Regions from separate parts of the Paenibacillus sp. S-38 genome, predicted to be linked through region 3. Evidence: riboswitches for the same ligand, from Rfam matches in the RefSeq annotation. Region 3 holds a riboswitch; each other region holds the start of a gene.
The links. A riboswitch is a leader RNA that binds a small molecule or an ion and turns the genes downstream of it on or off. The one in region 3 is predicted to bind cyclic di-GMP.
Positions count from the first base shown of each region.

Region 1: linked by a shared signal. The riboswitch ahead of ACP26L_RS35165 (OmpL47-type beta-barrel domain-containing protein) and the one ahead of ACP26L_RS16245 (DUF192 domain-containing protein) in region 3 are both predicted to bind cyclic di-GMP.
Region 2: linked by a shared signal. The riboswitch ahead of ACP26L_RS11670 (diguanylate cyclase domain-containing protein) and the one ahead of ACP26L_RS16245 (DUF192 domain-containing protein) in region 3 are both predicted to bind cyclic di-GMP.
Region 4: linked by a shared signal. The riboswitch ahead of ACP26L_RS00165 (PilZ domain-containing protein) and the one ahead of ACP26L_RS16245 (DUF192 domain-containing protein) in region 3 are both predicted to bind cyclic di-GMP.

Region 1 covers NZ_CP187970.1:8,030,386-8,038,149, reverse strand. Annotated here, with positions in the region: gene ACP26L_RS35195 (glycerol-3-phosphate dehydrogenase/oxidase) at 1-1,605, shown strand, start outside; gene ACP26L_RS35190 (methyl-accepting chemotaxis protein) at 1,736-2,572, shown strand; gene ACP26L_RS35185 (methyl-accepting chemotaxis protein) at 2,520-3,197, shown strand; gene ACP26L_RS35180 (cold-shock protein) at 3,322-3,522, shown strand; gene ACP26L_RS35175 (cold-shock protein) at 3,667-3,891, shown strand; gene ACP26L_RS35170 (GlsB/YeaQ/YmgE family stress response membrane protein) at 4,173-4,430, opposite strand; cyclic di-GMP riboswitch class I at 5,025-5,124, shown strand; gene ACP26L_RS35165 (OmpL47-type beta-barrel domain-containing protein) at 5,219-7,764, shown strand, end outside.
Region 2 covers NZ_CP187970.1:2,519,738-2,527,501, reverse strand. Annotated here, with positions in the region: gene ACP26L_RS11680 (glycosyl hydrolase 53 family protein) at 1-1,861, opposite strand, end outside; gene ACP26L_RS11675 (hypothetical protein) at 2,084-2,296, shown strand; cyclic di-GMP riboswitch class I at 2,583-2,673, shown strand; gene ACP26L_RS11670 (diguanylate cyclase domain-containing protein) at 2,741-4,213, shown strand; gene ACP26L_RS11665 (amidase family protein) at 4,373-6,325, opposite strand; gene ACP26L_RS11660 (DoxX family protein) at 6,541-6,924, opposite strand; partial or broken gene ACP26L_RS11655 (GTP-binding protein) at 7,180-7,335, shown strand; gene ACP26L_RS11650 (CobW family GTP-binding protein) at 7,341-7,764, shown strand, end outside.
Region 3 covers NZ_CP187970.1:3,542,148-3,549,911, reverse strand. Annotated here, with positions in the region: gene ACP26L_RS16295 (AAA family ATPase) at 1-608, opposite strand, end outside; gene cpaB (Flp pilus assembly protein CpaB) at 686-1,357, opposite strand; gene ACP26L_RS16285 (pilus assembly protein TadG-related protein) at 1,412-2,320, opposite strand; gene ACP26L_RS16280 (TadE/TadG family type IV pilus assembly protein) at 2,350-2,703, opposite strand; gene ACP26L_RS16275 (A24 family peptidase) at 2,808-3,332, opposite strand; gene ACP26L_RS16270 (Flp family type IVb pilin) at 3,433-3,615, opposite strand; gene ACP26L_RS16265 (Flp family type IVb pilin) at 3,707-3,889, opposite strand; gene ACP26L_RS16260 (Flp family type IVb pilin) at 3,982-4,164, opposite strand; gene ACP26L_RS16255 (Flp family type IVb pilin) at 4,257-4,439, opposite strand; gene ACP26L_RS16250 (Flp family type IVb pilin) at 4,597-4,779, opposite strand; gene ACP26L_RS16245 (DUF192 domain-containing protein) at 4,837-5,178, opposite strand; cyclic di-GMP riboswitch class I at 5,265-5,353, opposite strand; gene fumC (class II fumarate hydratase) at 5,970-7,364, opposite strand; gene ACP26L_RS16235 (helix-turn-helix transcriptional regulator) at 7,613-7,764, shown strand, end outside.
Region 4 covers NZ_CP187970.1:29,685-37,448, forward strand. Annotated here, with positions in the region: gene ACP26L_RS00155 (DedA family protein) at 1-382, shown strand, start outside; gene tadA (tRNA adenosine(34) deaminase TadA) at 456-917, opposite strand; cyclic di-GMP riboswitch class I at 1,259-1,346, shown strand; gene ACP26L_RS00165 (PilZ domain-containing protein) at 1,460-2,170, shown strand; gene ACP26L_RS00170 (peptidoglycan recognition protein family protein) at 2,294-3,019, shown strand; gene ychF (redox-regulated ATPase YchF) at 3,201-4,301, shown strand; gene prfA (peptide chain release factor 1) at 4,452-5,531, shown strand; gene prmC (peptide chain release factor N(5)-glutamine methyltransferase) at 5,524-6,432, shown strand; gene spoIIR (stage II sporulation protein R) at 6,597-7,397, shown strand; gene ACP26L_RS00195 (L-threonylcarbamoyladenylate synthase) at 7,475-7,764, shown strand, end outside.

The sequences.
Region 1 (7,764 bases), 3.7 Mb from region 3:
GGCGGCATTACCGGGTCGGGCATTGCGCTGGATGCCGTATCCCGCGGCATGAAGACGGGACTGGTGGAGATGCAGGACTTCGCGGCCGGCACGTCTTCCCGGTCAACGAAGCTGGTGCACGGGGGGCTCCGTTACCTGAAGCAGCTTGAGGTGAAAATGGTGGCCGAGGTGGGCAAGGAGCGGGCGATCGTGTACGAGAACGGGCCGCACGTGACGACACCGGAGTGGATGCTGCTTCCGATGCATAAGGGAGGCACCTTCGGCAAATTCACGACCTCCATCGCGCTACGGATGTACGACTATCTGGCAGGAGTAAAGCGCGGCGAACGCCGGAAGATGCTGACGGCGCTTGAGACGCTTCGCCGCGAGCCGCTGCTGAAGAGCACGGGGCTGAAGGGCGGAGGCTATTATGTGGAATACCGTACGGATGACGCGCGGCTGACGATCGAGGTGCTGAAGGAGGCGGTGAGCCGTGGAGCCCATGCGGTGAATTATGCCAAGGTCGAGCGGCTGCTGTATGATAAAGGCCGCATCGTCGGCGCTCACGTGGTCGATGTGGAGACGGGAACGGGATATGATGTATACGCCAAGAAAATCGTCAACGCCGCAGGTCCTTGGGTGGATACGATGAGGGAGATGGACGGCTCGAAGAAGGGCAAGACCTTACAGCTGACCAAGGGGGTCCACCTGGTCATCGACCAGAAGCGGTTCCCGCTGCGCCAGGCAGTGTACTTCGATACGCCGGACGGCCGGATGGTGTTCGCCATTCCGCGGGACGGCAAAACCTATGTCGGTACGACCGATACGGTGTATAAAGAGGAGATATCCCACCCGCGGATGACCTCGGCGGACCGCAAGTATATCATCGATGCGATCAATTATATGTTCCCGGACGTAGGTATTACGGTCCGAGACGTGGAATCGAGCTGGGCGGGGGTCCGGCCGCTGATTCACGAGGAAGGCAAGGATCCGTCCGAGATCTCGCGCAAGGACGAGATCTGGCAGTCGGAATCCGGCCTCATCACCATTGCGGGCGGCAAGCTGACAGGCTATCGCAAGATGGCGGAGATGGTCGTCGATCTGGTGGCCGAGCTGCTGTCCGCAGAAGGAGCGGGGGCGTTCGGGGCAAGCGTCACCAAGCACATGCCGATCTCCGGCGGTTCCGTCGGCGGCTCAGCGGGATTCCCGCAGTTCGTGAAGTCGAAGGCCGCGGAAGGCGTGCAGCTGGGCCTGCCCGGGGAGACCGTGGAGGCATGGGCGCGCATGTACGGCTCGAATGTCGACCGGCTCTTCGAGATGGCGCAGACCGGCCGCGCGGAGGCGGAAGCAAGCGGTCTGCCGCTTGAGGTGTTCGTGCCCCTGCTCTACGCGATCGAGGAGGAGATGGCCGCCCGGCCGGTGGACTTCTTCATCCGCCGCACGGGGGCTCTGTTCTTCAACATTGCCTGGGTAAGGGAGTGGAAGGCGCCGGCCGTGGAAGCGATGGCCCGCCGGCTGGGCTGGACATCCGAGCAGAAGGAGCGGTACGCAGCCGAGCTCGAGAAGCACCTTGGCGATGCCGTGGTGCCGGCGGATGAGGAGCAGCCGCGCCGGTTTGCGATCTGACCCGCGCCATCAATTAACCAAATTTTACTACAATTTGTCCGGCTTCTGTCCGATATATGGAAGTAGTCTCCATCTTGCAATCCACAGCAAGCTCAATGAAATTTCTGCTGTCTACCGTTCCGAGAGAGCTATGACCATCGAAATGACCCTTAGGGGCCAGGGGAAAGCCGCATTCGCCCAGTTCCAGGGCAAAGCGGGCCTGGCTTTGGATGAGCTGAACATGATCCTGGTGGACCTCGCGGAGTATAACTCCGGTCAGGCGGATCAGCTGCCTCTGCGGCAGGAGGCTGATTTTCAACGGGCGTCCATGCTCAATGTGAGCGGCATTCTCTGCGCCATGCTCCTCTCAGCAGGGATGGGGCTTTACATAACCCGCTCTGTCGTCCGGCCGGCACGTGAGCTTCAGCGCTTGACGGCTCAAGCGGCTTCCGGAGACCTTCGGGTTCGTTCAAACTACAGGTCAAGAGATGAGCTCGGTCAGCTGGCGGCTTCGTTCAATGCCATGTTGGAGGACCTCGGGCAGGTGATCCGCCAGGTGCATGTGACCTCGGAGCAGGTGGCTGCGTCTTCGGAGCAGCTGACCGCGAGCGCCGAGCAGACCGGCCGGGCCAGCGAAACGATCACCGCCGCCTCGCACGAAGTGGCGGAGGGGGCGGCTCATCAGACAAGCCAGGTTGCCGAGGGGCTGGACATCGCCAGTGGGATGGCGGAGAGCTCGCTGAAGGTGGCCGGCGATGCTGAGGATGCGGCGGAAACCGCCACCCAGGCTGCAGGAGCGGCGCGGGAAGGCAGCCGCAGCGTGCAGAATGCCGCCACCCGGATGGAGGACATCCATCGGACGGTGGACGGACTGGCCGAGGTTATGCACACGCTTGGCGGACAGTCCGAGCGGATTCAGCGGCATTGTCGGCCTGATGACGGACATGGCGGGCCAGACCAACCTGCTTGCACCCAACGCTTCCATTGAGGCTGCGAGAGCCGGCGAGCATGGGAAGGGCTTCGCCGTTGTGGCCAGTGAGGTACGCAAGCTGGCGGATCAGTCGATCGGTGCGGCACAGGAGGTGCACCTGCTTGTCACGGGGATCCAGGAGCAGACCCAGGCGGCGGTTCAGTCCACCCGCCGGACCGCCGCTCAGGTGCAGGAGGGCATGGGCAGCATGCAGGAAGCGGGCACCTCGTTCAGGGAGATCGAGAGCTCCGTTTCCGCCCTGGCGGAGCGGATCGCTGCGGTAACGGCAGGGGGCCGCGGGATGACGGCCGGCACACAGCGGATGACGGAGACGATCCGGGGGATCCTCCGGATTGCCGAGGAGGCCTCGTCGGGCACTCAGCAGGTTTCCGCGGCTACGGAGGAACAGCTTGCGACCATGGAGGGGAGATGTCCGCTTCTTCGCAGCACTTGGCACATATGGCCCGGGAGCTTCAGATGCTGGTCGGCCGGTTCAAAGCGTGATGGGGTGCAGGAAAAGGAGCCGCTGGAAGGCATCCGGCGGTCTCCTCTCTATTGTATAACTTATTTTCTTTTTTCTGGGCAATCGTCTTGCAATCCCTTTGGCGCTGTGGTAAGATGTAAACATATCATATATTTGTAACCTGAATTCACATATTGTAAAGGGTTATCATTTGTAAGATGGAACCTTTTGTAATGTGTGAATTTTTTATTTCAACCGAAGTAAAAAGAACATGTTACAAATCAAATTTTGGAGGTTTTCTCACATGCAAACAGGTACAGTGAAATGGTTCAACGCAGAAAAAGGTTTCGGCTTCATCGAAGTTGAAGGCGGCAGCGACGTATTCGTACACTTCTCCGCAATCCAAGGCGAAGGCTTCAAAACCCTCGACGAAGGTCAGCGCGTTGAGTTCAACGTAGTTCAAGGCAACCGTGGTCCACAAGCTGAGAACGTTGTAAAGCTGTAATACCCACAATGCAAAAGAAAAACTGCCCTTAACCGGTGTTAGGGGCAGTTTTTTATGGTCAAATGAAAGGGGTGCCTGCCTGTTCTTTACGGAAGAACGGGCCGGGGCACCCCTTTCCCAAGGGAAGTCATAAGGAGGAGAATCATGTATTTTCGAAGAAAACCTGCTCCCGCAGCGCCGCTGGAGAACACGGCGGTTTGGTCCTGCGAGCAGGAAGGCTGCCGAAGCTGGATGCGGGATCACTATGCGATGGAGCATGTACCGGCTTGCCCGCTGTGCAATGTCCCCATGGTTCGAAGCATGAAGATGGTTCCGCAGCTTGTCGTCCCCCAGCGTGAAACGAAGAAGAAAAGCGCTACGATGTCCTGATGTACCCGTCTGCTCCTACAGTATAACCCTATATGGCGGTACGGCTCTTCACCGGTTGGTGAGGGAGCCGTACCGCTTTTTTGCGTGAAACGGACGGACAAGGAGGCGGTACGCGGCGAGAGGAGGAAGCGGGCGTCTTTCGCCCTAAGTCCGATGCACCTTGGTAGATACCGAACAGCAAAGAGCGCCGAAGTATCCGTCTTCGGCGCTCTTTGCTGTGATATGGGTTGGGAGTGAAAGCGGAAGCTTCCACGTAGGAATCAGCGGCAGGTTCTTATTCGTTAAACCCTATTGCGTCCGATGGAGCGCAGGATCAGGCTTACGATAAAGACCAGCGCGATCGAACCGATCAACGCAGGGACGATATAGAAGCCGCCGACTTCCGGACCCCAGTCACCCAGGAGAAGACCACCGAGCCATGCACCTACAAAACCTGCGATGATGTTACCGATAATGCCGCCGGGGAGATCCTTCCCCATAATCATGCCAGCCAGCCAACCGATGATACCGCCGATAATCAAGGACCATAAGAAACCCATTTGAACTACCTCCTTTTTATTTTGTTTGAATCGTTGGATGCTTACTATTAACCTATCAACTCGCGGTAGAATCACGCCGATAAAAGAAGCAGCCCCGGTCGATACGAGGGCTTGTAGAAACGATAACTCCATAAGGAGTCGGAAAAGGAGGCATCAGTCGTTACACATTCCATCTGACATTTACTAGCGCAAAGGCATCCGTATGGGATTCGGCACCGTCTCGATTTACCTAGTACGACACATCGGCGTCATACGGCAGGCTTTCTGAAGTGCCGCGGGAAGATCGCCGGCTTTATTCGTTGACGGCCGCAGTCGCAGCAGAATCTTTTGATGGGGCGGCGGTTTTGCTCCTGCGCCTGCAGCACCCACGGATCTTCAGCTTGCGTACAGCCCGTAGGATCATGACGACGGCTCCTGCTGCGGAGGAACTACGAAGGGGAGCATCAGCAGCTTCCCTTGGAAAAGTCGAATGTCTTTTTCGATTAAATTCGACAAAAACCTATTTTTACAAGGTATTTATACCTACTTAAATCGTACTTATCTATAGACAGTTTGCCCTAAATCGAATATGATAGAAACGTACTCATCATATTCTAGTGAAAAGGGCAAAACGCAGGAAACTGCGTGACGCAAAGCCACAGGGCCTGAACCGGTAAGAGATATTTCTCTTAAAGGAAGGCAGCCGGTTGCCACAAGGAATCATAGCTTTATGCCTATGAACCTTGTCCGGGGTTCTTTTTTTATTGGACCAATGCCCCTCACACACCAAGAAAGGTAGGACTACATTCATGGGCAAACCGTATCGCTCGCAATTTTCTTTCTTTGTTTCCCTGCTGCTTCTTCTTCAGCTGGTTCTTCCCGGAGTAAGCGCTTTTGCTGCGGAAATCAACTCGTCTATCCTGCCGCCGAGCAATCTGGCATCGCAGTTTGTGACACCTGATGATGTAAAGCTCTCGTGGAGTTCGGTCTACGGGGCGACAGGCTATCAGATTTATGAGATTGGAGAGGGTCAGTTGAAGCCCCTCGCCAAGTCGACAACAACTTCCTACACGGCAAGCAACCTGGCTGAAGGCTCGTATACTTATGTCGTATCGACGCTGAGCGCTGAAGGCGAGTCGGGCCCAAGTGCACCGATCAACGTGGAAGTGGTTTATCCTGAGATGGCTGCACCGGCAACACTGACGTACACCATCCAGAACGGCAATGATATTGTACTGAGCTGGGGCTCATCTGCGAATGCCCAGACTTATAACGTTTACAGCATGGCAGCCGATGGCAGTGCCTCGCTGCTGACAAGCACGGCTAACCGGACGTTCTCTATTGCGAACAATCAAGCCGGCACATACACTTACGCCGTATCCGCTGTGAACTCGCTGTATGGCGAATCCCAGCGCGGCACTCCGCTGCAGGTTACGGTGGTTACTCCAGTCATGGCGGCACCGACCGGTCCATCCTACACGCTGTCGAACGGCAGCGATGTGACCCTTCGGTGGAATGCAGTGACTTATGCGGGTTCTTATAAAGTGTACCAGATTATCGATGGACAGCCTGTACTGCAGAAGACGGTCACGACGACAAGTGCCGCTTTTACCGCACTGCCGGCGGGAGACTATACTTACGAAATTCGTTCTTACAGCGACCGCTTCGGTGAGTCCGCTGAAGCTGCGAAGCTAGCCTTTACGGTAAGCAGCATTACCCTGCTTCCTCCAACCAATGCTGCAGCCCGGATCCAGAACGTGAACGACATCACCCTGTCCTGGACGGCTGCCGCTAATGCAACGGGTTACAAGGTATACCAAATCGTGGACGGACAGCCGGTGCTTAAAGGTACGGTTACCGGTACGGCAGTAACCTATACGAATCAACCGGCCGGCGATTACACCTATGAAATTCGCTCGACCAGCACACGTTACGGGGATTCCGCCGATGCGGCATCCGTCTCGATCACCGTGGGTTCGGTGACGATGAGCGCGCCTGGCGGACTGACAGCTAAGCTTCAGAATGTGAATGACATCGTGCTGGCTTGGACCTCTGCGGCCAACGCGACGGGCTACAAGGTATACCAGATCGTGGACGGCCAGCCGGTGCTGAAGAGCACGGTTAGCGCGCTGACGGTTACCTTTACTAACCAGCCGAGCGGCACTTATACGTACAAGGTGTACTCCACCTCTACTAAATTCGGTGATTCCGCCGAGGGCAGTGAGGCAGCAGTAACCGTTGAGGTACCAGTGATTCAGCCTCCGGCGAACTTGATCCAAACAGCCAAGAGCGCCACCGACTTCGTCCTTTCCTGGGATGCGGCGGCTAACGCCAACTCTTACAAAGTGTATCAGATCGTAAACGGCCAGCGGACGCTGAAGAATACGGTATCCGCAACGAACGTCACCTTCTACAATCAGTCGCCGGGCGAGTATACCTTCGAGGTTGCAAGCTATTCGAACCGCTTCGGCGAATCGGCACAGGCCACGCGGTTGACGTTCACCTTGAACGGCGAAACGATGGCTGCTCCAACAGGCCTGACACAAACCATTACGAGCGGCAATGATCTGACGCTGAAGTGGACTGCGGCTCCTTATGCCAACAGCTATAAGGTATACCAAATCATCGATGGTCAAAAAGTATTGAAGAGCACCGTTACCGGAACCACCGTGTATTACTCGAATCTGCCGGCCGGTGAATACAGCTATGCTGTTCACTCCGTATCGAATACACTGGGCGAATCCCCAAGCGGCGCGGAAATCACCGTTCCGATTGTCTTCCCGGTCATGGCAGCACCCGCCAATCTGGCGGTTAAACTTCAGAACGGCAACGATGCGGTCCTTTCCTGGACCGGCGCAACCTACGCGAACAGCTATAAAGTGTATGAGCTTGTGAACGGTGAGAAAGTCCTGAAAACGACGGTTACTTCTCTTACCACTACGTTTTCGAAATTAGCAAATGGTGATCACACGTATGTCGTTCATTCCGTAAGCACCCGTTTCGGGGAATCTCCGGAGGGCAGCCAAGTGTCCGTATCGGTGAACGAGCAGACGATGCTGCCGCCGACGAACCTGACGTACAGCCTCTCCAGCGGTAACGATGTTACGCTGAGATGGACGGCCTCCACTTATGCCACATCGTACAAGGTGTACCAGATGAAAGGTGCCGAGAAGGTGTTCGTGAAGACGGTCACCACCACTTCGGCCGTGATGGCGAACCAGCCGGAAGCCGACTACACTTATGTGGTGCACTCGGTGAGCGACCGCTTCGGCGAATCGCCGGAAGGCAGCACCGTGACGTTCCCGCTGGTCTTCCCGGTTATGCAGGCGCCGGCGAACTTCCGCTATGCCATCTC
Region 2 (7,764 bases), 1.0 Mb from region 3:
CGTTGTTAGCGTCCGCTTCGACCCCAAGGGTCAGATGTCCGCCGGTCACCGAAATATTCGGAATAACGATATGCTTCCACTCATGCCACGCGGTATTGACGATGTCCGCGGTCCGCTTGTCGCCCGCCGCATTCACCGCGAAGAGTATCAGGCTCTTCTCCCCGCCGCCGCCCTGCGTGCGTACGGCCGCCGTGTAGGTGCCGTCAGGCAGGCCGGTCACCTTCTGCTCCACTTTGAACGTATAAGGCCGGTCGAGATAATAATGCAGGGAATAATCGCCGCTGTAGGCATTGCCGGCAGGAGCGCTCGACTTCTCGGCCGAGAGGGCCTGCGTGTCTCCGCTCAGGTTCCAGCTGCTGAAATCTCCGGCTTCGAAGCCGGCATTCAGCACATAGTTGCGTGTGCCTTCCACGGTAACAACGGCTTCCGCCTGAACCGAGGCCCCCTCGATCGTCCCTGCGATCCGAAGTGTACCCGGCTTCGCCAGGTCTTCCGCCTTTACTTCCTCCCATGCTACCGGAAGCGAACGGATGGAATCATCGCTGAACTCGCCCTTCACCTCAGCGGGAAGCTGCAGCTCGCCGCCCACGGTGATCTCCATGGTCACCGGCTGCACATATTGCAGTTCCGCCACGTAAGGCTCGTCTTCAAGCGGAGCCGAGACGAGGTTATACACATCGAGCGATGGAAGTGCATTGCCCTCGAAGTCGAACATCGCCTGGTTATCCCAGCCGTTGCCCTCTCCGGTCTTCCACCCCGCGCCCTCTACGGGAATCCAGTCCTGCTCCCAGTAGAACACGCCGAGACCACGGCCGCCCGGCACCTCATGAACCGCGTTCATGATATCCCGCACCGCCTGGGCCTGTCCCTGCACCGTCGCTTTGTAGCCGCCTGCGCTTTGTTCCGCCGGTCCGAAAATGTTCGTGAACCCGTCGCCGTTCTCCAGCGTGTATGCGTAGGCTGTCTCCACGACGATAACGTCTTTGTTATAACGAGCGCTGATATCGTTCATGTTCTGCTTCAGCTCTTCCAGCGTACCGTGCCAGTACGGGTAGAACGAGAGGCCAATGATATCAAAGTTCACGCCGCGGGCCGTAAGCGCATCGAACACCCTGTGGTAGAGGGCGTTGTCCCCGCCGTCCGCCAGATGCAGCATGATCCGCGTCTGGTTCTCCGGATCGTTGTCCTTCACCGCGCGGATCCCTGCCTTCAGGAGATTCGCGAACCCGTCATAGCCGCCGATCTCTTCTCCGGCGGACTGCTGCCACGTCTTGCCGTCCGGCCAGATCATGCCGCCGTTCGTCTCGTTGCCGATCTGCACCATGTCCGGCATCGCGTCCTTCGCCTTGAGCTCACGGAGTACGCTGTCGGTATAGTTGTAGACCTCCTGCTCCAGCTCGGCGCCGCTGAGATTCTCCCATGCGGCCGGCTTGAACTGCTTGCCCGGATCCGCCCAGAAGTCGCTGTAGTGGAAATCGAGCAGCACCTTCAGGCCCAGCTCCTTTGCATAAACAGCAGTCTCCACCGTCCGCGCCAGGTCGTTATTGCCTCCGCCAAGCGGATTCCCCTGCTCATCCACCGGGTTGTTCCAGATCCGCAGACGCACCCAGTTCGTCCCATGGTCCTTCAGGATCTGCAGCGCATCTTTCTCTACGCCGCCGTCGTAGTAATGCCCTCCGCTTTCTTTAATCTGGCTCAGCATGGAGACATCCGAGCCTTTAATGAAATCCGGGCTCAGCCCCTCAATGGGATTGATGCGGATCACGCTCTCCTGCTCTGCAGCCCGCGCCCCCTGGGGAACCCATGTCAGCGCCATGGCTGCCACCAGCAGCAGGGCCGTGCTTTTTTTCACGAATCGCATGCCTGAAAACGACCTCCCTGTCTTCGTTGTAAGCGGTTAACCAAGCTTTGGCAGACCGCTGAACCGATTATAGCAAACGCTCCCACGCGGATTACCCCCGCAAAATATCATTCTTCTGTACTTTTTGCAGGAATCCGCGGTTCCGGCTGCCCCGCCTTCTCTTTTATTTTAGGAAAAACTATGGTAACTTGAATGTCATATGAAGTTCAGGAGGACTAGAACATGGCCAAGCCGCAGTTCCGTTGGAACATTAAACTGAAGAAAAGCAACTCATACCTGGGTACCGTGTACCTCGAGGAGCCGCTCCCGGAGGTCGAGGACGTCATCATGATCGGCGACAAGAAGTACGCGCTCGTCGAGATTCAGCCGGGCAGCACCCGCGATTCCCATGATGTGTTCGTCGAGGAAGTCAAGAAGGACACTTTGAAAAAATAACAAAAACCAGCCTGTCCCATACCGGACAGCCGCTGGACACCGGCAGCCGGAGAAGGAAGCCTTCCTCTCCGGCTGTCGTTCATCCGGCCGGTCTTGTCTACGGCGGCACCTCAGTTACAGGGCTTCCCCTTTCGCTCCCGGCAGCAGCTAAGGCACGCCTGTCCCGATTTCATTCCATTTCACAACCCATTTTCCTAAATAGACATTTTTTACATTTTGACGAAAACGCGCAGGTCTTTTATTATTAATAGGTAATCATGATTTATAATCCATCTATCTTAACTTCACTTGTAAAAAGCAAACTTATTGAAAAATAAGGACGCAAAGCTTCGGGCCTACGGAATGCTATGTCATTCTATGGCAGCCGGGCCGCCTTAGTGGTGTGCATACAACCATCACCTGCTTGGGTGATGGTTTTTTTGATATCAAAGGGGCGCTTCCAACATGACATCGGCCAACTCTTCCCGCCTTCTGATTCTAGGCCTGCTCTTCGTATCCGTGCAGGCTGCCATATCCTTAGCGTACGGCGAATACATATTCCCCCTCTATCTGATGGATATCCTGGCTCCAGCCCTCTCCTTGGGTGTATTGATCGAAGTGATCCGCTCCCACACCGGTCCCCAGAAGCGATTCTGGAGTCTGATCGGCATATCTGTCTTTTGCGAGATGATGGCTCAGCTCATCTGGGGCTCCTATGAATGGATATGGAATATGGAGCCGCCTGAGATCGGTATCGCCGATATCTTCTGGGTTTCCCAGTCGCTGATTTACCTGGTCGCTTTCTACGGATGGGTCCGCTCAGGGGAGAAGAACCGCTACCTGCTCGACTCCCTGATTCTGGTGGTGAGTCTCGCCGTGATCAGCTGGGAGTTCCTGATCAAGCCGGTCTATTACGGCGAAGAGAATCTCAATCTCGTCACGATTACCGTCGACCTCCTCTATCCGATCACCTCTCTGCTCATGGTGTTCGTCCTCACCTCCTGGCTGCTGAACGGGGAGCGGCGGATGAGCCGACGGACCATGCGGATGCTGACCATCGGCTGCCTGAGCTATATGTCGGGGGACACGCTCTACATGCTGCTGATTGATATCCGTGCCCTGGATGCCCTGGAGCCCTGGATCGACACCTTCTGGACGGGCGCCGCCTTCTGGATGGCAGTGGCCGGCATCCGCTCCATCTCCGATGAACCGGATGCCGCCCCTGTAGAAGGCCGTCTCGGCCGGGTGGTCCGTTTCTCGGTTCCCTATACCGGCCTGCTCCTGCTGATCGTCATCTTGGTCTTCTTCCGCCTGACGACGGATGTGTTCGCCTGGGGACTGACGCTTACCGTTCTGCTTGTCCTCGTCCGGCAGATCCACTTCCTTACGGAGCGGGAGACGCTCAACGACAAGCTGAGCGAATCCCTCCGCAAGCTGGAGCGGATCGCAAGCAGTGACAGCCTGACGGGGCTGATGAACCGGCGGGCCTTCATGCTCGATCTGGAACAAAAGCTTGCTGAGGCAGGGCCGCGGCCTGTGGCCGTCCTGTATTTCGACCTGGACAAGTTCAAGCCCATCAATGACAATCACGGCCACCGCACAGGCGACCTGCTCCTGCAGGCCGTAGCCAAACGGCTGTCCACTCTGCAGCAGGACGGAATGAGCATGGCCCGTCTCGGGGGAGACGAGTTTGCGGTGTCCCTGTCTTCCCCAGGCAGCATAGAGCGGGTGCATGAACTGTCGAATGCCATCGTTGAGCATCTCTCCAAGCCTTATCGCCTGGAGGATGTGCCGATTCAAACGTCGCCTTCCGTCGGCATCGCCCTATACCCCCAGGATGCGCGGACCATGCCTAATCTGCTCGACGCGGCGGATCAGGCCATGTATGCGGCCAAACGGCTCGGGGGCAAGAGATGCTTCTTCTACCGGGGCGGTTAGCTCACCGGGACGGACTGCTCTGTCGGTGAGCCGATCATCAGGGGCAGCCTTCCCTGAACTTCCACTCCTGATGATGTAATATATGCTGTACAGACCGGCCCCCTGCTCACAGCTGCGAGCAGGGGGCCGGTCTGTTGGTATGAAGAGCGGATTCTCTTATTAAGGAAGAAGGGCGGGCGGCTTGCGGTGCAGCGTTCCTTGTTCATAGGCATAGGCCAGCCGGATCAGAAAGCCTTCGTCGAACGCTCGGCCCAGGAACTCGAGCCCTACCGGCAGGCCTTCCGGAGTGAAGCCCGCAGGCACCGTGACGGCAGGGAAGCCGGAGAACGGACTGAACTTCGTGTTCGAACCGGAGTTCTGCGGCTCCCCGATCGGGGCCGCCGGGTAAGCGGAGGTCGGATACACGATCGCATCCAGATCGTGATCCGCCATTACCGTAAGCAGCGATTCCCTGGTGAGCTTCGTACGGAACAGAACGATATCTTTATACTCTTGCGTATCCAGGGATTCGCGGGCGTTACGGGCTTTCATCGGCTCTTCCTGCGCCTTGATGTATTGTCCTGACTCGATTATGTCGTTCAAGGTAGCGTAAGGGGCCTTGGGCCCAAGCTCCTTCAGGTAGTCGTTCAGGTTGAACTTGAACTCGTAACCGCTGAGGCTCGGGTACTTCCCGATCTCTTCCGCATGAGGGATGAGGATCGGCACGGTCTGCGCGCCAAGCCGCTCGAGGTCATCCACCGCCTTGTAGACGAGGTCGCTGACCGCCTTCTGCTGCGGCTCCGAGCCAATCAGCTCCACGGCTACGCCGATCCGGACACCTTTGAGGCCGTCGGCATCCAGGAACGACGTATAGCTTGCGGGAATCCGGCCCACGCCGAAGGCCGTTGCGGTATCATCGGGGTCATAACCGGCCGTGGCGTCGAGCAGGATGGCCGCATCAGTGACGCTGCGGGCCATCGGGCCGCCGACATCCTGGGTGAGGGCCAGCGGGATAATCCCGTCACGGCTGGAGAGGCCTACGGTAGGCCGGATGCCTACCAGGCTGTTGAAGGCGGAAGGAACACGGATCGAACCTCCGGTATCCGTTCCCATCCCCGCTGCCGCGAAGTTCGCCGCGATGGAGGCACCCGTTCCGCCGCTCGAGCCGCCCGGGTTGAACTGCAGCGCATACGGGTTCAGCGTCTGGCCGCCGAGCGAGCTGGTCGTCGTAATATTGAAGGCGAACTCGCTCAGGTTAGACTTGCCGAGGATAATGGCTCCGGCGGCTTTGAGCTTCGCCACCTGGTCGGCGTCCTTGCCCGGCATCGAATCCTTCAGGCAGAGGCAGCCGGCCGTCGTGGCCATATCTTCGGTATCGTAATTATCCTTGACGATGATCGGGATGCCGTGCAGCGGTCCCCGCGGCCCCTGGGTCTGCCGCTCCTCATCCAGCGCCATCGCAATCTCCAGCGCTTCGGGATTGAGCGAGATCATCGAATTCAAGCTCACACCCTGCTTGTCGTACTTCGCAATCCGGTCCAGATACATCTGTACCAGCTCTGCGGAGGTCAGCTTGCCTTGAGCCATGGCGGTCTGCATCTCCGGGATCGTCGCTTCCACGAGCTCGAACGGCCTCAGATAGCCGTATACACGGTCAGCGACGGTGTAAGCCTGCTCCCTGGTGAGGGGATCTTCCGCCCCGAACCAATAGGAGCCGTAGCCGGTCATGAGACCCAGCTTGTAGACGGCTCCGACGACGGAAGTATACGGCGAATCGTCCGGCACATCCATGTAAGGCTCGGCCGCGGGGCTGAGCTGCAGCGCTTCGGACAGCGCTGCAGCCGTATCCTTCCGGGAGACGGCATCGCCCGGCGGAAGCTGGAACTCCGTGCTCTTGCCCGCCAGCTCCGCCGCCTGGCGCAGCAGGCCGGCCAGCTCGGCAGAGGCCATAGGCGCGGCCCCGGGAAGCCCGGAGCCATCGGAGGACAGCGGGGCAGCCTGCAGAGCCGCTTCATGAGCGGATAGAGAGAGCTCCGGCGGGGCCGCGTAGGCCGGCAGCGGAGCAGCCAGCAGAAGCGTACCTGCCAGCAGGGATGTTAAGCGCTTTTTCTTTCGCATCGAAGGTTGCATCATTGTGTCTCTCTCCTCCCGTAATTGCGTTATATTATCTAACACGTATGTATCGCAAGTTCATGGTACATGAGGAGATGGCTTTTTTCAATCCCCTCTCAACAGTTCGGCATGAAGCACAAAAAAACCGCCGGATCCCCAGCGGCAGGCACAGCTTTCTATCCTATTGTTCGGGTGTTCCCAGGCATTGCATCTATTAGGGGATCGGCGATGAAGTCTTACCTTCCGAGGTCAAGCTCCCCCGCTGTCCTTGGGTCCGCGGGCTTCCTCAGCAGGCCGACCAGCACAAGAAGCACCAGGGTAACCGCTGGGAACGCCACATCCGGCGGGTTGCCCACCGTCAGAATCGTCACGATGGCCCCAATCATGATCGCGCCGAGCAGTGCCGCTGCGTAACGCGCGGTCCTGCGGAACAGCAGAGCCACCCCGCCAACCGCTTCCAGCAGGCCGATCAACAGACGGAACCAATCCGGGAAGCCCATCGCTTTGAAGCCTTCGACGCTCATCGTCTCGCCGATCAGTTTCAGTACTCCTGCCTGAACGAACAGAATTGCCACTAGGATGAGCCCGATCCATCCCAGAATAAGCCAAACTTTTTTCATTACACAGCCTCCTTTAATCGATCTGTCTCGCGTATGCCGTTAGGCTACGTCGTTTATATATGAGGAAGATCTGTCACTTATTCTAACACGGGGCCCAGGGCTCGGTTTCTTCCGGATTGCGGTGTTATTTCGTAAATATTACTTTTTGAGTTAACAACCTCCTCTGTGTAACTCATTCTATTAAAAGTAATAATTACTATTATATAAAAAGAAGCATTCCCTATGTCTGACCTTCAAGCCCCCGACTCCGCTCCCCTGATTCCCGTCACTGTGCTAACCGGGTTCCTCGGTGCGGACAAAACAACCCTCCTGAACCATATCCTGACGGCGGATCACGGGCATAAGATCGCCGTAATCGTCAACAAATTCGGTGAAGTCGGGATCGACAACCAGCTGATTGTCGGAGCGGACTGGAGATGCGCCTGCGTGCCATGAACCCGGCCGGAAGGATCTACCGCACCCACTGCTCGCAGATCGAGCTGGACAAGGTCCTCGGCATCGAAGCCTTCGAGCTTGAGAAGAAGCTGGAGCTCGACCCGGGCTTTCTCGAAGAAGAGGCACACGAGCATGACGACGCTGTCACCTCCCTCGTCTTCCGCGAGGATCGCTCCCTCGATCTCAAGAAGCTCGAGGATTTCCTCGGCGTATGGCTGTCCGAGCACGGCGTAGACACGTTCCGTTACAAGGGCGTGCTCCATATCAAGGATGTCGAGGAACGCGTATTGTTCCAAGGCATCCACATGCTCTTCACCTCCGATTCCGACCGAAGCTGGAAGGAAGGCGAGGAGCGGCGCAGCGAGTTCGTCATCATCGGCCGCAACCTCGATGAGGCCTGGTTCC
Region 3 (7,764 bases):
GCCTTGATTACACTCTCCATCGTCGCCCGGTTAACGACGACCTGCACCTTGTCGCGCAGCCCCAGTACCTCCATCGTCTCGAGCATCAGCCTCGTATTCTTGATCGCCACCATCTCGAGCGTCGTCAGGACGAACACTTGATCCGCCCTCTCCATCAGCTGAAGGGTCTGCTCCTGCAGGCCCACTCCTGTGTCCACGAGCAGGTAATCGTGCTGCGCGGCCAGCATCCCGCAGATCCGCTCGACCGCCTCCGGCGTGACGAGGTCCGCCTGCTCCGGCCGCTCCGGCGCAGCCATGACGCGCACTCCGCTGCCGTGCCGGCTGAGGTAGCTGGCGAGCGTGAAGCCGTCCATCGTAGCCAGCCCCTCCGCCACATCCTTGATCGTGAAGGTCGGCTGCAGGTCCATCGCCAGTCCCACATCCCCGAACTGCAGATCCCCATCCAATACGGCCACCTGCAGCCGGGTATTCTTTGCCAGAGCCGCGGCGAGGTTCACCGTCATGACCGTCCGTCCGATGCCCCCTTTGGCTCCGGCCACGGCGATGATCTCTCCCCGCTTCGTTACCGGTGCCGGGTCCGCAGCAGACCCGTTTTCCCGCTGTTCCATCCTTACTCCCCCTTCCAATTACCCTTCCATCCTTCTATCGTGTAGGACACCGGGACATGCCCGGTGTCCCGGCTTTCTTATGGCGTGGCAGCCTTCACGGCCCGGCTCCGCAGGACCAGCGATACCGTTCCGAGCTCATCGGCATTGACCAGCTTGACCGTATCCTCCGCCTTGACTTCCAGTGTCACCGCGCTGTATTCCGCATAAGGCGTTTCCTTGTCGGCCTCGACCATCCGACGGCCCACCGCCAGCACGCGCACATTCTCGAGGAGCGTGACGGAGACCGCCGGGCCCGTGCCTTTGTCTGCCGGCGTGAATACGACGTCCACCAGGTCTTCCGGCTCGATGAGGTTCGAGACCGACTGGACGAAGTTCACACCGACCGAAACCCCGCGGTAGCCGTCCTGCACCTTGCGGGAGACGAACAGCGATTCTTCCCTTCCCCCGGTCAGATGATGCGTCAGCAGCACTTCTCCTGCGGCCAGCTCTCCTCCGGCCAGCTTTCCTTCCGCTTCAGCGATGGACCGCACCGCCTGCGGATGCAGTCCGAGCTCCGGCACCTGCACGAGCTGCAGCACCGATGCATCCAGCACCTGGTTCTTTTTGACGGCGGTCTTGGCGGCCACCACCTCGACCATGGAAGCCTGAACGGCGGAGGCGGTATCGTATTTCTTCATATAATTAAAAAACAAGAATGTGGTACACAGTCCCATGACGAGTGCTGCGGCCATGATCAGTTTGGATCTCATGTTGTCTGTCCTCTCCTCTGTCTGTTCGATTCATGCCGACCGCAGCCGGACTGCTTATTCCGTCAAGCGGATCGCATAGGCTCCCTTGGATACGGCTCCCGGTCTTACAATGCCTGTCCCGGTCCGCTGGATGAAGATCCCGTCAATATAGGTGTCCTTCGAAGCCATCGGTTTCGTGATATAAAAGTATGCGAATCCCTTGATTTCCACCCTTTTCAACTGGTTGGAGGACTGGGCGTAGGGCTTATACACCGGGATTAAGATGATCCGGGTGCAGTCCCGGTGGGAGTAATCCCCTTCCGGGTAGGGACAGCTGTCGATTCGCTCGTTGACGCCGTTTCGTGTTTTGTCCGCGATATTGCCTGTCTGGGTCTCAATGATATCCCCGACCTTGAGCACATTCTTATAGCCGTGCTTCAGATTGTCTTCATAGGTCGCCGCCCCTGTGCCTCCAAGCGCCAGCACCCCGAAATTGCCGTAGCTCACTTCCGTTTGGTCCACCTTCAGCCGGTACTGCCTTCCGAATTCGAGCGGAATGCTCTCATCGATCCCGAGCGGCGCGGCGCCGGCCGCCTCTCCCATCGTCAGGATCTCGGCTGCCGCCCGGGCTTCCACAGGGGCGGCAGCTCTGCCGAACAGCCCGGAGAAGCCGAGCTTCACCTCCCGGCTGAGCGTCACCGTTACTTTGCGGCCGGGCTCCACCTGTGCCGCCACCAGGGACTGCTCCTCCCCATGCCGGAGCAGCACCTCCTGCACTACACCGATCACCTTGTTGTGGTCGGCGGTCAGCTCCTGAGCCCCCGACAGCGCCGCCGCATTGGCGGCTTTCTGCAGCCGGCTCTTCTGTACGTAGACCGTCCCCCCGTCGATGACCAAGCCCGCTGCGCTGAGCAGCACGGCGAGCATCACGGCTGCGAGGATCAGGGCGCTGCCCTGCTGCTCCCCGAGGAAACGTCTTCCCATGACTCTTCCCCCTTTCCGTCGCTGTTTTCTCACTCTACCCTTATGGTCGAATCCGCCGCCACAACCGGCGCCGGCAGCAGCCCTCCCACCAGCGGTGTAATGTACCCTACCGGATACCGCAATGTTACCTTGACATACTCGCCGGACTTGCGCCGGGCCTCCAGAGGATCGATCGTCACCACGAGCGACTCCGCCTTGCCCAGATGCACGTAATTGCGGGCGAATGCGGTAATGTCCGCATCGCTGCGTCCCAGCCCTCCGAGGCGGACCGTTTCCTGCGCCGCCAGATTCAGGTGCAGGTACGCATACAGCACGCGGCCGAAGTCTACGATGCCGCAGACCAGAAACAGCAGCAGAGGCAGCATCAGCGCTAACTCCGTCAAGGACTGTCCTTTCTCCTCACGGAGCAGCCGAATCCTTCGTCGCAAGGAGGAGGTACCCGGCTGACCCGCCGCTCCCCCGTGCCCCTTCCTATCTTCTATCCGTCTCATCCCATTCCCCATCCTTTCGCCAGGTAGCAGAGGAGGCAGCCGCCCGCGATCGCCGGACCGTAAGGGTACGTGAGCGGTGCCGTTCCCCCCTGTGACGGTAGTGCGGTGGGCAGTCCGAGTCCGGACCGCACCGAGCCAACGGCAAGATAGAGGCTGCGCACCCTTTCCTTCCAGCCCGGGCGGAGCAGCAGCACGAAGAGTGCCATCGCCCCGCCCACCAGGGCCATGTAGACGGCGGCCATGCCGACGAAGGCCGCTCCCTTGAAGGCGCCCACCAGCGCAAGGAGCTTGACGTCGCCGGCGCCCATGCCGCCGAGGAGGTAAGGAATGAGCAGAATGCCGAGGCCGGCGGCGAAGCCTGCGCCTGCAGCGAGGATTCCTCCCCAGCCGCCCTCCGCTGCCTGCAGCACCAGTGCGGCGAGCAGGCCGGGACCGATGACTTTGTTGTAAATTTTCCGGGATCGAATATCCGTAACTACGCATACCACCAGAATGGCGAGCAGCGCGGCGTCAATCAGCATGAAACTCCCCTCTTTCTTTATGTATGGTCGGAAGTGAATCCGGTAAGGCCGGAGCCTGCGGCTTAGCTTCAAACCGCAAGCTTCCGTGCCGCTGCCCCAATTAAGGCGTAGTGCTGCGGCTTTGAACGGTGTTCAGCGCGTCGGTGAAAATGTTCGTGATCTCCGTACGCAGCATGACCAGCGTAGCTACTACCGCTACGGCGATCAGTCCGAGGACCAGTCCATACTCCGTCATTCCTTGCCCCTGTTCTTCGGTTACGAGTGCTCTCAGTTTGTTCATCATGCTGTGTCTCTCTCCTTTGGGTTGTTGGGCTTTGGTTGATGTTTGGAGGGAGCCGCCGGCTCCACTCCACAAGCTGCAGTCGATTGTTCGATTATGGCGTGTTAGTGCGGCTCTGTACCGTATTGAGCGCGTCGGTGAAAATGTTCGTGATCTCCGTACGCAGCATGACCAGCGTAGCTACCACCGCTACGGCGATCAGTCCGAGGACCAGACCGTACTCCGTCATTCCTTGTCCTTGTTCTTCGGTTACGAGTGCTCTCAGTTTGTTCATCATACTGTGTCTCTCTCCTTTGAGTTGTTGGGCTTTGGTTGATGTTTGGAAGGAACCTCCGGGCTCCACTCCACAAGCTGCAGTCGATTGTACGATTATGGCGTTGTATTGCGGCTTTGTACCGTATTAAGCGCATCGGTGAAAATGTTCGTGATTTCCGTACGCAGCATGACCAGCGTGGCTACCACCGCTACGGCGATCAGCCCGAGGACCAGACCGTACTCCGTCATTCCTTGTCCCTGTTCTTCGGTTACGAGTGCTCTCAGTTTGTTCATCATGCTGTGTCTCTCTCCTTTGAGTTGTTGGGCTTTGGTTGATGTTTGGAAGGAACCTCCGGGCTCCACTCCACAAGCTGCAGTCGATTGTTCGATTATGGCGTGTTAGTGCGGCTTTGTACCGTATTAAGCGCATCGGTGAAAATGTTCGTGATTTCCGTACGCAGCATGACCAGCGTGGCTACCACCGCTACGGCGATCAGCCCGAGGACCAGACCGTACTCCGTCATTCCTTGTCCTTGTTCTTCGGTTACGAGTGCTCTCAGTTTGTTCATCATGCTGTGTCTCTCTCCTTTGAGTGGATAGGGTTGGATTTATGCGATTCATGGGGCCTGCCGGCCGTTTTGTTTGAATATTCGGTTAATTACTGGTGCGTTGATGCTTAAGCGAAGCGGGATTCCCATGAGGCTGCCTCATGTACACTCCGGCTGCGATTTATGGCGTTGAATTGCGGCTTTGTACCGTATTCAGTGCATCTGTGAAAATGTTCGTGATCTCCGTACGCAGCATGACCAGCGTGGCTACCACCGCTACGGCGATCAGTCCGAGGACCAGACCGTACTCCGTCATTCCTTGTCCCTGTTCTTCGGTTACGAGTGCTCTCAGTTTGTTCATCATGCTGTGTCTCTCTCCTTTGAGTGGTTGGGCTTGGGTTTGTGAATATCGAATCCTGCTTTACAAAAATACTACGGCTTGTCCATCCTTCGTCTGCGTCAGGCTGAGACTTCCCGCAGGAAGCTCGACGACCGATACGGCGCGGGGGACCAGCGGGCCGACCCGGCCTGGGGGCAGCTTCTCCTGCATGCCCACAATGGTATGGTTCTCGTCCAGATACAGTACATCGATCGCATAACGCATGAAGAAAGTGTGGATTGAGCGGCAGGGACGGATGTGAAGTCCGGTGCCTTGCGGCAGCTCCTTGGAGAACATCAGGCCGCGCAGCCGCTCCAAGAAGGTCTTCGCGGTATGCAGGTCCGATGCAAGGGTTTCTCCCGTATTCAGATTCACCAGCTTCATTCTGGATTTCGCCTCCTTGTTCATACAAAATATCCCTGCTTCAGCCGAAAGGAGGGATGGGAACACATCTATGTACCCCGTCATCTTTCGGTAGCTGGCTGGCTTAGCGGATCTTATCGCGGTAGCCCCTGTAGCTTTGCGTCGCTGGTTTTCACCAGGTTTGCCTTTATCGAGATTCGGCGAATTTTGTCGTCGAACTCGTTTGATAGCCATATCTTATCGGGATTTTGATGAGTTTCCATGTGCTTTTAGAACTATGTTTTTTATGCTTGACAGCTTATTTAATAGGCATTAACTCCTTGTTTATTTAGAACATAAAGAACCATACCCATGAAGCCTAAAAGAGGCTAACGACGCAGGAAACGGTGCACCCCCCCCTGCTTCCGGGAGGAAACCCTCGCCTCATCCCCCGCCTGGTAAATTGATCCTGCCTGGAGGTAGGCTGGAAGTAAGAGAGACTCCCTGCGCGAAGTCCCGGGAAAAACGGAGACGTTCTGCCGGGCCCTATGCCCTACCGTTGGTCAGAGGACACACCCTGCGCAGGCTTTCTCCAGTCCCTTCCAACCCCTGGACGCTGTATTCCGGGGCCAAGGCCGGATGTTCGCAGCATCTAAACATACGAAAGAGCGCTCCAAAGATAACCGGCTTCGTCTTTTCCAGATAAGGACGGTACGCGTCAATCAGGCTGGTTCCAAGGTGAAGTGACACTGCTGCATTCCTATCTACAGAAAAAACCGGAGCCCCGCTGATCGGACTCCGGTGTGGAAGTGTATTTTATAGAGCAAGGGGGCCTACGATTCCCAGGGATGAATCATATCCTCGGGCCGCACGATGCTGTCGAACTGCTCCGCCGTCAAATAACCGCTGCGCATCGCCGCTTCCTTGAGGGTTAGGCCCTCCTTGTGGGCCGTCTTCGCGATGGAAGCCGCCTTCTCGTACCCGATATGCGGATTAAGCGCCGTCACGAGCATCAGCGACTGTTCCAGATAGCGCTGGATGACCGCACGGTCCGGCTCAATGCCTACCGCACAGTTGCGGTTGAACGACTCCATGCTGTCGGCCAGTAGCCGGACGGACTGCAGGAAATTGTGAATGATCACCGGCTTGAACACGTTCAGCTCAAAGTTCCCCTGAGAGGCGGCGAATCCGATCGCCGCGTCGTTGCCCATCACCTGGCAGACGACCATCGTGAGCGCTTCGCTCTGCGTCGGGTTCACCTTGCCCGGCATGATCGAGCTTCCCGGCTCGTTCTCCGGGATCCGGATCTCGCCGATGCCGCAGCGCGGACCGCTGGCCAGCCACCTTACATCGTTGGCGATCTTCATGAGATCCGCCGCGAGCGCCTTGATCGCTCCATGCGTGTAGACGATCTGGTCGTGGCTCGTCAGGCCGTGGAACTTGTTGTCCGAGGACACGAACGGGATGCCCGTTTCCTTCGAGATCTCCTCGGCCGCGGTCTCCCCGAACCTCGGATGGGCGTTGAGCCCTGTGCCGACGGCCGTCCCGCCGATCGCCAGCTCGCGCATCGTCTCCACACTCCGGCGGATCATCGCGCCGCTCTTCTCGAGCATCGCCCACCAGCCGCTGATCTCCTGGCCGAGAGTCAGCGGTGTGGCGTCCTGCAGATGCGTCCGGCCGATTTTGACAATGTCGCTGAACTCGTCCATCTTCGCCTTCAGCGTACCCTGCAGCTCGGCAAGGGCCGGCAGCAGGCGCTTCTCCACGGCAAGCACCCCGGCGATATGCATCGCCGTCGGGAACGTATCGTTGGAGCTCTGCGAGCGGTTCACATCGTCATTCGGGTGGATGCGCACCGTCTTGCCGCTCTCCTCCAGCCGCTTGGTGGCCAGGTGGGCGATGACCTCGTTCGCGTTCATATTGGACTGCGTGCCGCTGCCGGTCTGCCAGACGACGAGCGGGAACTCGTTGTCCCACCTGCCCTGGATGATCTCCGTCGCCGCTGCGGAGATCGCCTCGGCCTTCTCCGGCTCCAGCTTGCCGAGCCGCTCGTTGGCCCGGGCCGCCGCCTTCTTGAGGATCGCGAAGGCATGCACCACCTCCAGCGGCATCCGCTCGGTGCCGATCCGGAAGTTCTCGCTGCTGCGCTGCGTCTGCGCGCCCCACAGCTTATCCGCCGGCACCTTGATTTCGCCCATCGTATCGCGTTCGATTCTGAACCCTTCCATTGCTTCGTCACTCTCCTTGGCTTGGTCTCATCCTCCTATATTACCCCGTTTCCTGCTCCTTCCATTCCGGAGGCGAACTTCATCGGTAATCGACTCCTCTCTGCCCCCATACTCCTTCACTTTTTAATACGATATGTCAGCCAAAATCCCTTCCAATCCATTCTTATAACAGGAATTATTTGACATACAATACTTCTGCACTCTACAATAGTGTCAAACATATTTGACAACCTTGAGGGAGTTCCACCATGAAAAACGACATCAAAGACCGCCGCAAAGCCCACGGCCTGTCGCAGGACGATCTCGCCAAAGCCTGTGCGGTGTCCCGCCAGACCATCAATGCCATCGAGAACAACAAATACGATCCGAGTCTCTCCCTCGCTTTTCAGCTTGCCCGCGT
Region 4 (7,764 bases), 3.5 Mb from region 3:
GGGCCGGGTCATGGGGCATCCGGTTCTGGAGCGTCTTCGGCAGAAGAAGAGCATGGAGCCCTATATCGAAAGATCGTATGCTATGCTGGGGCGTTACGGATCGGGTACGCTGGTATTCAGCTATTTTCTCCCGGTGGTCCGGCATCTGGTTCCCTACCTGGTCGGCATCAACGGCATGCCCTACCGGACGTATGCACTTTACTCTTACTCTACGGGATTCTTGTGGACGCTGGGTTACTTCATGCTCGGATATTACTTCGGGGATTCGATCGACGTGATCTCCCGCACGGTCACCAAGTATGGATGGTACGTGCTTGCGCTGCTGGTGGCCGGAGGGCTGGCTATGCTCTGGCTTCGGCCTCTGCGCCAGAAGGCCAGATAGAGCACAAAGGGAAGGACAAGCGCCTTGTCCTTCCCCACGTCACCTTATGCTTGCTTCTTAACTGACAGCCCGGCTACTTCTTTGCCCGCAGCCTGCGGAAGAAATCGGTCAGCATCGAGCCGCATTCTTCTTGAAGAATCCCGCTGACAACGTCAACCCGGTGATTGAACCGTTCCTCCTGCAGCAGGTTCATTAGTGTGCCGGCACATCCCGCCTTGGGATCCTGCGTACCGTAGACCACCTGAACGATCCGCGACTGGACGATCGCCCCCGCACACATGGGACAGGGCTCGAGGGTAACATAAAGACGGCAGTTCAGCAGCCGCCAGGCATCCAGATGCTCGCTTGCCTCGCGGATGGCGATGAGCTCCGCATGGGCCAAGGGGTCCTTATCCGTCTCCCGCCGGTTATAGCCGCGCCCGATAATCTCGCCTTCCCGGACGATAACCGCCCCGATCGGCACCTCCCGTATCGCTTCGGCTTTGCGTGCTTCTTCGATCGCGGCACGCATGAAGCGTACGTGTTCTTCCTCCATAGCTGCAAACCTCTCATTTCTGCTGATGTGGACAGGGTGACGGCAGAAGTTATTCTTTGTCAACACGCTGTGGATAAAATTGTGGATAATCCGATCCGTTTCCCAGTCCATTGTAGAAAAAAGTGCATGATAGAGCAAGTTCTATCCCTATTGCCCAACTTGTCCACAGACCCTTAACAGTGTGAATAACTAATATCGTTTATACACATGTGAATAAATGGCGGCGGATAGGATCAAAAAAACACTTGAAGAATCGGGTTCTCATACCTATAATGAAGAGTAATGATAGGTATATGTGCCTAAAAACTGATGCTAAGTGACTAGGAATTTCATAAGAATCATTCGCTTCACGGCAAACCTGTCGAAAGGCAGGGACGCAAAGCTTAGGGTCTACGGTCCTGCAGGGACTATGACAGCCTGGCCGCCGAATGGACTCACGAACCCCCCGGCGGATCCCTCTTTGCGAATGGAGTCGGCCTTTTTGGCTTGGCCGATCCCCTACATCCCAGAAAACACATAACCATGCGAGAGGTGGCAACCCCATGATGAAGATGGCTGCAGCAAGATCATCTTACAGCCTTACAGACGAGACGTACCACAGCCCCAGCGGCATCCTGCTTCACAGCCGGACGGTCGTAGAGAAGGCAAGCTTCGTTTCTACCGGTATTCTGACCTATGCGGAAGGCGATATTCTGGAGATCGAAATGTCGGAGTATAAAGTGTTCGAACTCGGAGACACCGTCAAGCTGACCGTCTATTCCCCGGGCGGTATTTATATCTTTGAATCGACAGTAGTAGCTAAAGACCACGGTGCTCTGATCATTATCAACCCGCCGCAGAACCGGAATTTGTTTGCCGAGAAGCGGGAGAACCCCCGGATTACTGTGAAGGAAGACGGACGTGTGCTTTCGGTACAGATGGCGGACGGCAGCGACCGGCTGCTTGAAGACAAGATCGATCTCAGTGTGCACAATGTCAGTGTAAGCGGGATTGGGTTTACCATCCGCGAAGATCTTCGTATCGGCAGGGGAGCTGTAGTGCACCTGCATTTGGATCTCGGCGTCGAAATGGCGTGCCGCGCGGAAATCGCTCGTACCGAGAGAACCGAGAACGGAGAGTTTTATTTTGGAGCCCAGTTCATCGATCTGGCCAAGGATAAAGCAAACTCGCTTCGTGCTTATGTTCTGAAAAAGCAGGTCGAAACGCATTTTCGCACGAAGCGGGAAGAGACGGCAAAGCGGGTCTTTAAATAGGCCTAAGCCGGGCAGAGAAGACAGCCGAATCACCTATAACCAGGACAGCCAGACGTATGCGCCGCGTACCGTCCACCTCTTTGCAGCATATGCTGTATGATAGAAGAAGAGGTGGTGAGGATCGTGGCTTTTTTGATGAAGTACGAGATCATTCCACGCTACTTGACGGGACCCAGCCAGAGAAGGCCTAAGCTTCCCTTATCCGGCTGCCGCTTCATGGTGGCCCATGATACGGGAAATCCGAGCTCAACCGCGGCGGCGAACGTGGCGTATTACGAAAGGACACGCAATGATATGGCGTCCTCCGCCCATTTGTTCGTCGATGACAAGCAGATTATCGAATGCATACCCCTGCTGACAGGCACGGCGGAAAAGGCGTATCACGTGCTCTATAACGTGACGACCGATAATGCGCGGTATGGCACCGATGCCAACGATACGGCCGGTGCGGTGGAGTTGTGCTACGGCGGAAGCATCAATCTGTCGGAATCGTACAAAAGGTACGTATGGGTTTTCGCTTATGCCTGTAACCGGTATGGTCTGAATCCGCTGACGGACATCACCGGGCACTACATCCTGGACCCGGCACGGCGCAGCGACCCGCAGACGCCTCTGCGGCAGCTCGGCAAATCGTTCGCGAACTTCGTACAGGATGTGGCCGACGAGCTCAAGGCCTGCACGATCGTTACGCCCCCGAAGCCCGAGGTGCTGATCGCGCCGGAGGACGCGAACAAGCTGATCGGCTTCCTGTCGGCGATCTACTACGCCTCGCAGGATGAGGAGAGCCGGACCGAGGCGAACCGGCTGGCCAACGAGCTGCGCCGGGTCTCGGGGCAGCCGGAACAATAAGATGAAGGGCGCTCCTGACAGGCGAATGCCCGCAGCAGGCTGGACTCCGTGCGCGGCGGGGGCCGGCTTTTTTACATAAGCCCGGTTCCAAAAAGTGTAACTGCGTGACAAACTGGCTAATAATAAGCTATAATAGAATGTCAGAATCTAAGCGGAATACCGGATAGGAGTTGTCCTTGATATGGCTTTGAAAGCAGGAATCGTCGGGCTGCCGAACGTAGGGAAGTCCACGTTGTTTAATGCGATAACACAAGCTGGGGCAGAATCAGCGAACTACCCGTTTTGTACTATAGATCCGAACGTCGGCGTAGTGGAAGTGCCGGACGAGCGTCTCGAAGGCCTTGCGAAGATCGTGACGCCGAACCGCATCGTGCCGACTGCATTTGAATTCATCGATATTGCCGGTATCGTCAAGGGGGCGAGCAAGGGCGAAGGCCTTGGCAACAAGTTCCTCTCGCATATCCGCGAAGTCGACGCGATCGTGCATGTCGTCCGCTGCTTCCAGGACGAGAACATCACGCACGTCTCCGGCAAGGTTGATCCGATCAGCGACATCGAGACGATCAATCTCGAGCTCATCCTCGCCGACGTAGACTCCGTTGACCGGAAGATCGAGCGCTCCCGCAAGAACCTGAAGGGCGGCGACAAGAAGGTGGCCCAGGAAGTCGAGACGCTCGAGAAAGTCAAAGAAGCGCTCTACAACGACAAGCCGGCCCGCAGCCTCGACCTCACCGATGAAGAGAAGCTGCTGATCCGCGACCTGCACCTGCTCACGATGAAGCCGGTCCTCTATGCGGCGAACGTCAGCGAGGCGGAAGTAGCGAACAGCGACGGCAACCCGTACGTTCAGCAGGTGCGCGAATATGCGGCCGCCGAGAATGCGGAGGTCGTGCCGATCTCGGCCAAAGTAGAGTCCGAGATTGCGGAGCTCGAAGGCGAAGACAAGGCGATGTTCCTCGAGGAGCTCGGCCTGCAGGAATCCGGCCTCGGCCGTCTGATCAAAGCGGCCTATAAGCTGCTCGGTCTGTATACGTACTTCACGGCCGGCGTACAGGAAGTGCGCGCCTGGACGATCCGCAAGGGGATGAAGGCTCCTCAAGCGGCAGGCGTGATCCATACGGACTTCGAACGCGGATTTATCCGTGCGGAAGTGGTCGGCTACGAAGATTTGACGAATTCCGGCTCCATGAATGCGGCGAAGGAAAAAGGGCTGCTGCGCCTCGAAGGCAAAGAGTACGTGGTGCAGGACGGCGACGTCATGCATTTCCGTTTCAACGTATAGCGGGGCCCGCGGCAGCCGGACTTCATGAGAGTGGAGCCGCCTTAGCCTTCAAGGACATCAAGGCGGCGGAGCAGACAGCAGGAAACAGTCAGTAGGATGCCATGGGCACGGATACGAAGAAACGGAAATGAAGGGAAAGGGTGAATGACGATGCTGGACCGGCTACAAGCGCTGGCGGACCGTTATGAGAAATTGAGCGAGCTGCTCTGCGACCCCGATGTCGCGGGCGACTCCAAGAAGCTGCGGGAGTTCTCGAAGGAACAGTCCGACCTGCAGGAAACGTATGATGCTTACATGGAATACAAGAGCGTGTCGGAGCAGTACGAAGCCGCTCGGGCCATGCAGGCGGAGAAGCTTGACGATGAAATGAAAGAGCTCGTCAAGATGGAGCTCGAAGAGCTGACGGAGCGCAAGACCGAGCTCGAAGAGCGCATCAAGGTGCTCATGATGCCGAAGGATCCGAACGACGACAAGAACGTCATCGTCGAGATCCGCGGCGCGGCCGGCGGAGACGAGGCGGCGCTGTTCGCGGCTGACCTGTACCGCATGTATACCAAATATGCGGATACGCAGGGCTGGAAAATCGATGTCATGGATGTGAGCATGAACGACCTTGGCGGCTTCAAGGAGATCATCTTCATGGTCAACGGCAAGGGCGCTTACAGCAAGCTGAAGTTCGAGAGCGGAGCGCACCGCGTACAGCGGATTCCGGCGACGGAGTCTGGCGGCCGGATCCATACCTCGACGTCTACGGTGTCCGTGATGCCGGAGATGGAAGAGTTCGATATCGAGATTCACGACAATGACATCCGGGTCGACACGTTCTGTTCGAGCGGCGCCGGCGGACAGTCCGTCAACACGACGAAGTCGGCGGTGCGCGTGACGCACATCCCGACGGGGATCGTGGCAACGTGCCAGGACGGCAAATCGCAGAACTCGAACAAAGAGAAGGCCCTGCAGGTACTGCGGGCGCGGATCTTCGATAAAGCGCAGCAGGAAGAGATGGAGAAGTACGGTGCCGAGCGGAAGAGCAAGGTCGGTACAGGCGACCGCTCCGAGCGGATCCGCACCTACAACTTCCCGCAGAGCCGCGTGACCGATCACCGGATTGGTCTCACGCTGCACCGTCTGGATTCGATCATGAACGGCGACATGGGAGAGATTGTATCGGCCCTGACGATCGCCGCGCAGACGGAACAGATGGAAAAAGGAGAATACGCCGGTGCTTGATGAGCGGCGAAGAACCATACGTGAAGCCTATACCGAGGCTTCTTCTTTTTTGGCGGCACATGGTGTGCGCGAGCCCGGGTCCAACAGCGAGCTGCTGCTCGCCTATGTGCTAGGCGAGAGCCGCAGCGGGCTGCTGCTCCGCTGGCCGGAGCCGTTCCCGCCGGAGCGGGAGGCGCTGTGGCAGCGCGTGCTCGAGCGCAAGGCGGCGGGCGAGCCGGCGCAGTACATCATCGGGGAGCAGGAGTTCTACGGGCTCCCCTATACGGTGACGCCGGCCGTGCTGATCCCGCGGCCGGAGACGGAGCTGCTGGTCGAGGCCGTCATCCGGCTCGGAAGGCAGCTGTGGATGGGCCCCGGCGAGGGCGGAGAAGGTCCGCTCGCGGCCGATGTGGGCACCGGCAGCGGCGCCATCGCGGTTACGCTGGCGTCGCAGTGCCCTTCGTGGCGCCTGATGGCCTCGGACATCTCGCGCGCAGCCCTGGATGTGGCGCAGGCCAATGCCGTGCGCCACGGGGTGGAGGAGCGGATCACCTTCGTGGAAGGGGATCTGCTCCTCCCGTGGATCGAGCAGGGCATCGCGCTCGATCTGGTCGTCTCGAATCCGCCGTACATCCCGGATTCGGATGAGGCGGGCCTGCAGCCGGAGGTGCGGCTGTACGAGCCGCGAACCGCGCTCTACGGCGGGCCCGACGGCCTGGAGCCGTACCGGCGGCTGACGCAGCAGCTGCTCCAGCTGCCGGCGGTGCCGCGGCTGGTCGGCTTCGAGGTAGGCCAGGGGCAGGCTCCGGAAGTGCGCCGGCTGCTCGAGGCGGCGGCCGACTGGGACGGCGTGCTCGTCGTGCCGGACCTTGCCGGCATCGAGCGGCATGTGGTCGCTTACCGCAGCGGCAGGGGAAGCTAGCATGAGGGCATCGCAGGATCAGCCGCCATTCCAAGAAGAGCAGGATGGCGGCTGTTTGCTATCATTTTGTGGTCTATGAAGTATAAACTCTCGCAATCGGGTCATAATGACTACTAGAACTTATATGTTTATAGAGTCATAGATTCCGAGAGGGGCTGCTTACAATGGTCAAACGGGTGTCGTGGAAACGGTATGGATATCTGCTGTTTGCCTTTATGGTGATGATGACCTGCTGGGAGTCGAACCGCTCCAATGTCATGCTCGTTACCGCAGCTGCGGCTGAGAAGGGCGGCGAAGCGGTCGGACAATCGATTCCGCAGGAGTCCATCCGGCTGCGCATTCTGGCCAACTCCGATGCCCCTGCTGACCAGTGGATCAAGCGTGAAGTGCGAGATGCCATTGTGGCCGAGATGGAAGGCTGGGTGGACCAGCCGAAAGGGATCGAGGAAGCACGCGAAGCAGTCCGCGCCCATCTCCCCGAGCTGAGTGAGGTGGTAGGCAGCACCCTCCGGAAGAATGGTTTTGATTACGCTTATAACGTGGAACTCGGCAGGGTTCCTTTTCCAACGAAGATGTACGGCAATGAAGTTTATCCGGCCGGCGAGTACGAAGCGCTGCGTGTGTCCATCGGGGCAGCCGAAGGACAGAACTGGTGGTGCGTACTGTTCCCGCCCCTGTGCTTCATTGATTCCGAAATGGTCGTGAAGCCGGAGAACACGGCACATGCGGCCGAAGCGGAAGAGGCTCCGGCGCAAAGCGAAGAAGACGGGAAGAAAGCTTCGGCCGAGAAGAAACCGGAGAAGAAACCGGAGAAGAAACCGGAGAAGAAGTCGGAGAAGAAGTCGGAGAAACCTTCGGATACGGTGAAAAAGACGGAGGGCGAAGTGGCCGCCGCTACAGCCAAGCCTGAAGTGCGATTCTTCCTCTGGGACCTGCTCCAAACGATCGGTGCATGGTTTGCATAATTATCACCCGGAAGGCCTCCTTCGGCGCCTGAAGCTCCATGCTGAGCGATGCTTCCTTCCGGAGAATACAAAGTGGGATGATGTGGATGACAACGAAAGCATGGAAAGTCAAAGCGGAAGAGGCCGTGCCCGCCGCACTAGCCGAAGCAGCCTCCCTCCTGAGGAAGGGAGGGACGGTAGCTTTCCCCACGGAAACCGTATACGGTCTCGGCGCCGATGCCCGCAGCACGGAAGCGGTTGCCGCCGTGTTCGCGGCCAAGGGAAGGCCCTCCGACAATCCGCTCATTGTGCATATTGCTGACCGGTCTCAGCTGGAGGAGCTTACGGCTCCACCGGAGGAGGCCGTTTCGCGTTTGCTCGATGCGTT